2 regions of the Paracoccus sp. UBA5162 genome follow, and region 1 is predicted to be linked to the other one. Evidence: riboswitches for the same ligand, from Rfam matches in the RefSeq annotation. Region 1 holds a riboswitch; the other holds the start of a gene.
The links. Region 1 has a riboswitch for thiamine pyrophosphate ahead of B4A72_RS15185 (thiamine ABC transporter substrate-binding protein). Riboswitches for the same ligand answer to the same signal wherever they lie in the genome.
Positions count from the first base shown of each region.

Region 2: linked by a shared signal. The riboswitch ahead of B4A72_RS08920 (YkoF family thiamine/hydroxymethylpyrimidine-binding protein) and the one ahead of B4A72_RS15185 (thiamine ABC transporter substrate-binding protein) in region 1 are both predicted to bind thiamine pyrophosphate.

Region 1 is NZ_DHXG01000093.1:1,978-5,576, reverse strand. Features, by position in the region: gene mutS (DNA mismatch repair protein MutS) at 1-972, opposite strand, end outside; TPP riboswitch at 1,041-1,139, shown strand; gene B4A72_RS15185 (thiamine ABC transporter substrate-binding protein) at 1,171-2,151, shown strand; gene B4A72_RS15180 (thiamine/thiamine pyrophosphate ABC transporter permease ThiP) at 2,127-3,599, shown strand, end outside.
Region 2 is NZ_DHXG01000058.1:20,872-24,470, reverse strand. Features, by position in the region: gene B4A72_RS08925 (alkene reductase) at 1-830, shown strand, start outside; TPP riboswitch at 1,089-1,202, shown strand; gene B4A72_RS08920 (YkoF family thiamine/hydroxymethylpyrimidine-binding protein) at 1,195-1,803, shown strand; gene B4A72_RS08915 (ABC transporter permease) at 1,808-2,590, shown strand; gene B4A72_RS08910 (ABC transporter ATP-binding protein) at 2,587-3,396, shown strand; gene B4A72_RS08905 (ABC transporter substrate-binding protein) at 3,338-3,599, shown strand, end outside.

The DNA.
Region 1 (3,599 bases):
GTGCCGCGCATGGATCAGCGCCAGATCGCGGCTGGGGGCGCTGATGCGGCGTTCCAGCAGCCGCGCCCCCGCCGCCGTGACGGTTCGGTCGATGGCAGCCAGCAGCGATCCCTCGCGCCCGCCCGACAAGGCCTGGGTCAATTCCAGATTGCGCCGGGTCGAGGCGTCGATCTGCATCGCGGCGCCGTGGCGTTCGCGCGCAGGCGGGCGCAACAGCGGCAACCTGCCTTTCTGCGTCATCTCCAGATACTCGACGATCGCCCCCATCGCCGACAGTTCCGCGCGCCCGAAGGTGCCGAATCCGTCCAGCGTCTCGACCCCGTAAAGCGCGCAGAGCCGACGAGCACCCGCGCCGCTGTCGAAGGCGCCGGCGTGACGATCGGTCAGGGCGGCGCCCGATTCCGCCGCCAGATCGCCGAGGCCCGCACCTTCGCAGGCCAGAATTTCACGCGGCGCAAGCCTGGCCAGTTCGGGTCCGAGGCGCGGCAGCGGACATTCCATTACCTGAAACGCGCCGGTCGAGATATCGACCCAGGCCAGTGCGCTGTCCTGGCGTACGGTCGCGAAGGCGGCCAGGAAATTGTGGCGCCGTGCCTCCAGCAGCGATTCCTCGGTCAGGGTACCGGGCGTGACCAGCCGCACCACGTCGCGGGCAACGACCGACTTGGACCCCCGTTTCCTGGCCTCGGCCGGATCTTCCATCTGTTCGGCGATGGCGACGCGGAACCCCTTGCGGATCAGCGTCAGCAGATAGCTTTCGGCGGCATGGACCGGCACCCCGCACATCGGGATGGGCTGGCCCTCATGGGTGCCGCGTTTCGTCAGCGCGATGTCCAGGGCGGCGGCGGCGGCCACGGCGTCGTCGAAGAACATCTCGTAGAAATCGCCCATGCGATAGAACAGAAGCGCGCCGGGATTGGCGTCCCGGATCGCCAGATACTGCGCCATCATCGGTGTGGGCTGATCGCTCATGCCGGTCCTTCGTCTGTCCTTGCCGGCGGTTCTATCCGCTTGCGCCGGGCTGTGGAACCACTACATTCAGACCCACCTCGGGGGGCCATACCGGCTGAGACGCGACGCGCGGACCCGTTGAACCTGATCCGGCTAACACCGGCGGAGGGAAGGTGACGCTGCCCTTTCTTTCGAAACCCCGTCTGAAAGGAGGCAGCGATGAAGAAGACCCTGATCCTCGCCCTGCTGGCCGCGACCCCCGCCGCCGCGCAGGACAAGCCCGTGCTGACCGTCTATGCCGGCGATTACATCGCCAGCGAATGGGGCCCCGGCCCCAGGATCGAAGAAGGGTTCGAGGCGTTCTGCGACTGCGACCTTCGTTTCGTGACCGGCGACATCCTGCCCCGTATTCTGATGGAGGGCGAAAACACCCAGGCCGACATCGTCTTCGGACTGAATACCGATGTCACGGCGCGGGCGCGCGCCTCGGGATTGTTCGCGCCGCATGGGCAGGATACCTCGGCCATGTCGATGCCGGTGGAATGGACCGATGACATCTTCCTGCCCTATAACTGGGGCGAGACGGCCTTTGTCTATGACGAGACGCGGCTGGACAATCCGCCGGCCAGTTTCGAAGACCTGCTGAACGCGCCCGACGATCTGAAGATCGTGATCCAGGATCCGCGCTCTTCCATTTCCGGCCTCGCGCTGCTGCTTTGGGTCAAGGCGGTTTATGGCGATGAGGCGCCCGAGGCATGGGCCCGGCTGGCGCCCAAGGTGCTGACGGTGACCAAGGGCTGGTCGGAAAGCTATGGCATGTTCACCGAGGGTGAGGCCGATATGGTGCTGTCCTACACCACCTCGCCCGCCTATCACATCGAGGCCGAAGACGATACGACCAAGCGCGCCGCGATCTTTCCCGAAGGTCATTATTTCATGGCCGAACTGGCCGCGCAGCTGAAAGGCACCGACCAGCCGGAACTGGCACAGAAATTCATGGACTGGATCCTGACCCCGGATTTTCAGAAGTCGATCCCGCTGGCGAACTGGTCGCTGCCCGCGAAACTGCCCGAGGCCGAATGGCCCAGGGTCATGCGAGAGCTGCCGCGCCCGGAAAAGACCCTGTTCTATTCCGAAGACGAGGCCGAGGCGCTTCGCAAACCGGCGCTGGATGAATGGCTGCGGGCATTCTCGCAATAAGACACCAGTCCGGCGGCGCGGCCGTCGCGGCCGGCCTGGGGACGCTGATCCTGGGCACCCTTGCGGCGGTCGCGTGGCAGGCACGTGGGCTGTCCGGGCTGGGCCCCTGGGATTGGCGGGCGGTCTGGTTCACGATCTGGCAGGCCGCGGTATCGGCGGGCCTGTCGGCGGCGCTGGCCATTCCGGTGGCCCGCGCGCTGGCCAGACGGCGCTTTCCGGGACGATCGGTTCTGGTCACGCTGCTGGGCGCGCCCTTCATCCTGCCCGTGATCGTCGCGATCATGGGACTGATCGCGGTCTTCGGCCGCAACGGCGCCATCAACGAGGGCCTGCGCGCGGCAGGCCTGCCGGAATTCAGTGTCTATGGCTGGCAGGGCGTCATCCTGGCCCATGTCTTCTTCAACCTGCCGCTGTCGGTGCGCCTGATCCTGCAGGGCTGGCAGGCCATTCCGGCGGAACGATTTCGTCTGGCCGAAAGCCTGGGCTTCGCGCCCGCCGACATGGCGCGGCATCTGGAACGGCCGATGCTGCGCGGCGTGTTGCCGGGCGTCTGGCTGGCGGTGTTCCTGGTCTGCCTGACCAGCTTCACCGTCGCGCTGGCGCTTGGCGGCGGGCCTTCGGCCACGACCGTGGAACTGGCGATCTATCAGGCCTTCCGCTTTGATTTCGATCTGGGGCGGGCGGCGACGCTGGGTCTGATCCAGATCGGGTTGTCGATCGCGGCGATGACGCTGGCCCGCTGGATCGCCATCCCCGCTGCCTTCGGAACGGGGCTGGACGAGGCACAGGGTCCGCGCGGACCGGCGGGCTGGCGACTGGGCGCGGACGCGCTGTCGATCGCGCTGGCGGCGCTGTTCCTGTTGTGGCCGATCATCGGCGTGACGGTGCAGGGCCTACCCCGCATCCCCGCCCTGCCGCCCGAGGTCTGGGCCGCCGCGCTGCGATCGGTGATCATGGCGCTGGTTTCGGCCGTGCTGGCGCTGGCGCTGTGCCTGACCCTGGCGCTGGCCATCGCGCACGGTCGGGCCGGCTGGATCGAGACGGCCGGGATGCTGCCGATCGTCGCCTCGCCGCTGGTGCTGGGCACGGGGTTGTTCATCCTGCTGCGCGGCTGGGTCGCGCCCGGGGCGATGGCCCTGCCCGTCACCGTCGTCATCAACGCGATCATGGCGCTGCCTTTCGGCCTGCGCGCGCTGATTCCGGCGGCGCAGGCGCTGCGCGACGATTACGGCAGGCTGGGCGATTCGCTGGACATGCAGGGCCTCGCCCGGCTGCGCTATCTCACCCTGCCCCGTCTGGCCCGGCCGCTGGGCTTTGCCGGAGGGCTGGCTGCCGCGCTGGCGATGGGCGATCTTGGCGTCATCACCCTGTTCGCCACCGATCAACCGACCTTGCCGCTGAAACTGTATCAATTGATGAATTCATATCGCATGGCCGATGCCAGCGCC
Region 2 (3,599 bases), on a different contig from region 1:
TTGAAGGCTGGGCACGGGTGACCCGCGGCGTCCATGCCGAGGGCGGGCTGATCTTTCTGCAATTGTGGCATGTCGGGCGGATCTCGGCGCCGCTGTTCCTGAACGGCAAATTGCCGGTCGCGCCAAGCGCGATCCGGCCCGAGGGCCATGTCAGCCTGGTGCGGCCGCAGCAGGAATATGTCACCCCCCGGGCACTGGAGACGGATGAAATCCCGGCGATCGTCGAAGCCTATCGCCAGGGCGCGCAGAACGCGAGGGCGGCGGGCTTCGACGGGGTCGAGATTCATGGTGCGAACGGTTATCTCATCGACCAGTTCCTGCAAGACAGCACCAACAGGCGGACCGACCGCTATGGCGGAAGCCTTGAAAACCGCACCCGTTTCCTGGAGGACATCGCAGATGCGGCAATCGGGGTCTGGGGCGCGGATCGGGTGGGCCTTCACCTTGCCCCGCGCGCCGATTCGCACGACATGGGCGACAGCGACCGCAGCGCCCTGTTCACCCGCGTCGCCGACCAGATGCGCCAGCGCGGCCTGGCCTTCCTGTGCCTGCGCGAACATCCGGCCGAAGACAGCCTGCTGGACGCCATCAAGGCCGCCTTCGGTGGTCCGATCATCGCCAATGAAGGGCTGACCCGGGACAGCGCCCGCAGCCTTGTGGGCCAGGGCCGCGCCGATGCGGCGGCTTTCGGACGCGATTTCATCGCCACTCCGGACTTGCCGCGCCGGTTCCGCGAGGGACTGCCCCTGAACCCGCAGGATCCCTCGACCTTCTATGCGGGCGGCGAAAAGGGCTATATCGACTATCTCCCGGCGGAAGCCGCAGCGTAACGCGGAAACGGCCGGCGCGAGGCGCCGGCCGCGACGCCCCGGCCTCGGCAGGCGTCATTCATGGGCCGGATCCCGCGCTGCTTGTGTCCTCCGGTCATTGCCGGGCGCGACCGCAGGATTGGCGATCCCGCGGCGGTCGTGGCGGGGGCGACGCCGCCTTGACCGGCGGCAGCCTGATCTGGTCCGATGAGCCTTCGCGCGCGCCGCGATCGGTCCGAGCGAATCGGTTGCGCCCGGCTGCGGTCTGTGATCACTTCAAGCCATCCACAGGGGTGCCCCGTATGGCCGGGGCTGAGATGCGGGCGCGACGCCTGCGGACCCTCAAAGCTGATCTGGGTCATGCCAGCGGAGCAAGGAGGAACGAATGTTCACCGGCGCACAGATTTCCCTTTACCCGATGACGGACAGGTTCATCGACGTCATCACCGATGCGCTGGCCGCGCTTGGGCCCTATCGCGACCGGCTGCGGATCGAAACCGACGATATCTCCACCCTGCTGGTCGGTCCGCCAGAGGTGCTGTTTCCCGCGATCCGCGACCTTTTCGTCGCCGCCGCCGCCACGCGCACCCATGTCGTCCTGCACGCAACCCTGTCGCGCGGCTGCCCGGGCGAGCCCGACGATCCGATGTGCCGCAGCGACGCGATGGACACATCCCGCGAGCCCCTGGCCCTGCGCCAGGCGGCAGCGCAAGAGGCCTTGCGCGACGCCCCCGAAACCGGAGAAACCGCAGCCGCGCAGCTTTCGCTCTATGTCATGGGCGGCGGCGACCACATGGCCGAAATCTATGGCTGCATCGAGTTTCTTCGCGACAGCGGCGTCTTCGATCGCGCAAAGAACTTCTGCACGCGACTCGGGGGCGATGCCGGTCCCGTCTTCGCCGCGCTCGCCCAGGCGTTCTGCCGCTTCGGTCCGCCCGAAGGGCATGTGACCATCGACCTGACCGTGTCGGCCAATAGTCCCTCCGCGGCCTGATCCGATGCCCAAACCCACGATGCGCGAGCGCGTCACGCGCGCGCTGCCCGCGATCCTGTCGGTCGGCACGCTGATCGCGCTGTGGCAGATCCATGTCAGCCTGTCGGGGATCCCGCCGAGCGTCCTGCCATCGCCCGGCCGGGTCGCCGGACAACTGGCGGCGAACCGACAGGTGATCTGGGCGAATACGGTGCCGACGATCCAGGCGACGCTGCTGGGCTTTGCGGTCTCGCTGGGCGCGGCCTTTGCGTTCTCGGTCCTGATCGATTTCGCGCGTCCGCTGCGCCGGGCGCTGTTTCCGGTCTTCATCATCAGCCAGACGCTGCCGCTGGTGGCGATCGCGCCGCTTGTCGTGCTCTGGTTCGGCTTCGGCCTTGGCCCCAAGATCGCGCTGGTCGCGCTGGTCACGTTCTTTCCGATGCTGGTGGCGCTGGTCGATGGCTACGAGGCGACCGAGCCCGAGATCGAGCAGCTTCTGGCGACGATGGGCGCATCGCGGGCGACCATCTTCCGCCGCGCGCGGTTGCCTTCGGCACTGCCCTTTTTCTTCGCCGGTCTGCGCATTTCGATCACCTATGCCGTCGTCGCGGCGATCTTTGCCGAATATGCCGGGGCGGCGCGCGGGCTGGGCATCTACATCCTGAATGCCAAGAACAATTTCCGTCCCGACCTGGTTCTGGCGGCGGTCTTCGTCAGCGCCGCTCTGACGCTGGTCCTGTTCGCGACGACGGTGCTGCTCCAACACCTGTCAATGCCCTGGCGGCAGGTCGAGGAGCAGCGGCCATGAGCCTGCTCGACATCCGCGACGCCGCGGTTCGGCTGGGCGGAACGGCGGTTCTGGACGGCGTGTCGCTGCACGTGGAGCGCGGCGAGTTCGTTTCGATCCTCGGTCCCTCGGGCGCGGGCAAATCGACGCTTTTCAGACTGATGACCGGCGGACTTGCACCCGATCGCGGCGAAATTCTGGTCTCCGGGCGCCCGCTGGCAGCGGGTAATAGGCCGTTTGCCTTCATGCCGCAGCGCGATGCGCTGATGCCGTGGCGGCGGATCATCGACAACGTGACGCTGGGGCTGGAAGTGCAGGGCCTGCCACGGCGCGAAGCGCGCGCCCGCGTCGCCCCGCTTTTCGCGCAGTTCGGCCTGGACGGATTCGAACGTCACTGGCCGGCACAGCTTTCGGGCGGGATGCGCCAGCGCGCAGCACTTTTGCGGACCGTCGTGCAGCAGCGGCCGGTGATGCTGCTGGACGAACCCTTCGGCGCGCTCGACGCGCTGACCCGCGCCGGGATGCAGCGATGGGTCGAGGCCCGCTGGCAAGATCACCGGTGGACCACGCTGCTCGTCACCCATGACGTGCGCGAGGCGGTCAGCCTGTCGGATCGCATCTATGTCCTTTCGCGCCGACCCGCCCGTGTTCTGGCGGAATTCGCGGTTCCGCTTGGCCGTCCGCGCCTGGCGCATGGGCTGCCCGCCGCGGCGCTGGCGCTGGAAACCGAAATCCTCAACACCCTTCTCGACCCGCAAGGAGACAAAGATGAGATGCCTCGCATTCGCCCTGACCGCCCTGATCGCCGCGCAACCGCTTGCCGCTGAGCAGGCGGTCAAGGTCGCGCTGGACTGGACGCCCAATACCAACCATGTCGGCCTCTATGTCGCCCAGGCCAAGGGCTGGTACGACGATGCCGGCCTGGACGTCGAAATCCTGCCCTACACCGACACCGCCTCGGGCACATTGCTGGCCAGCGGTGTCGCCGAATTCGGCGTGCTCAGTTCCTGGGGCTTCTACACGCAGCGCG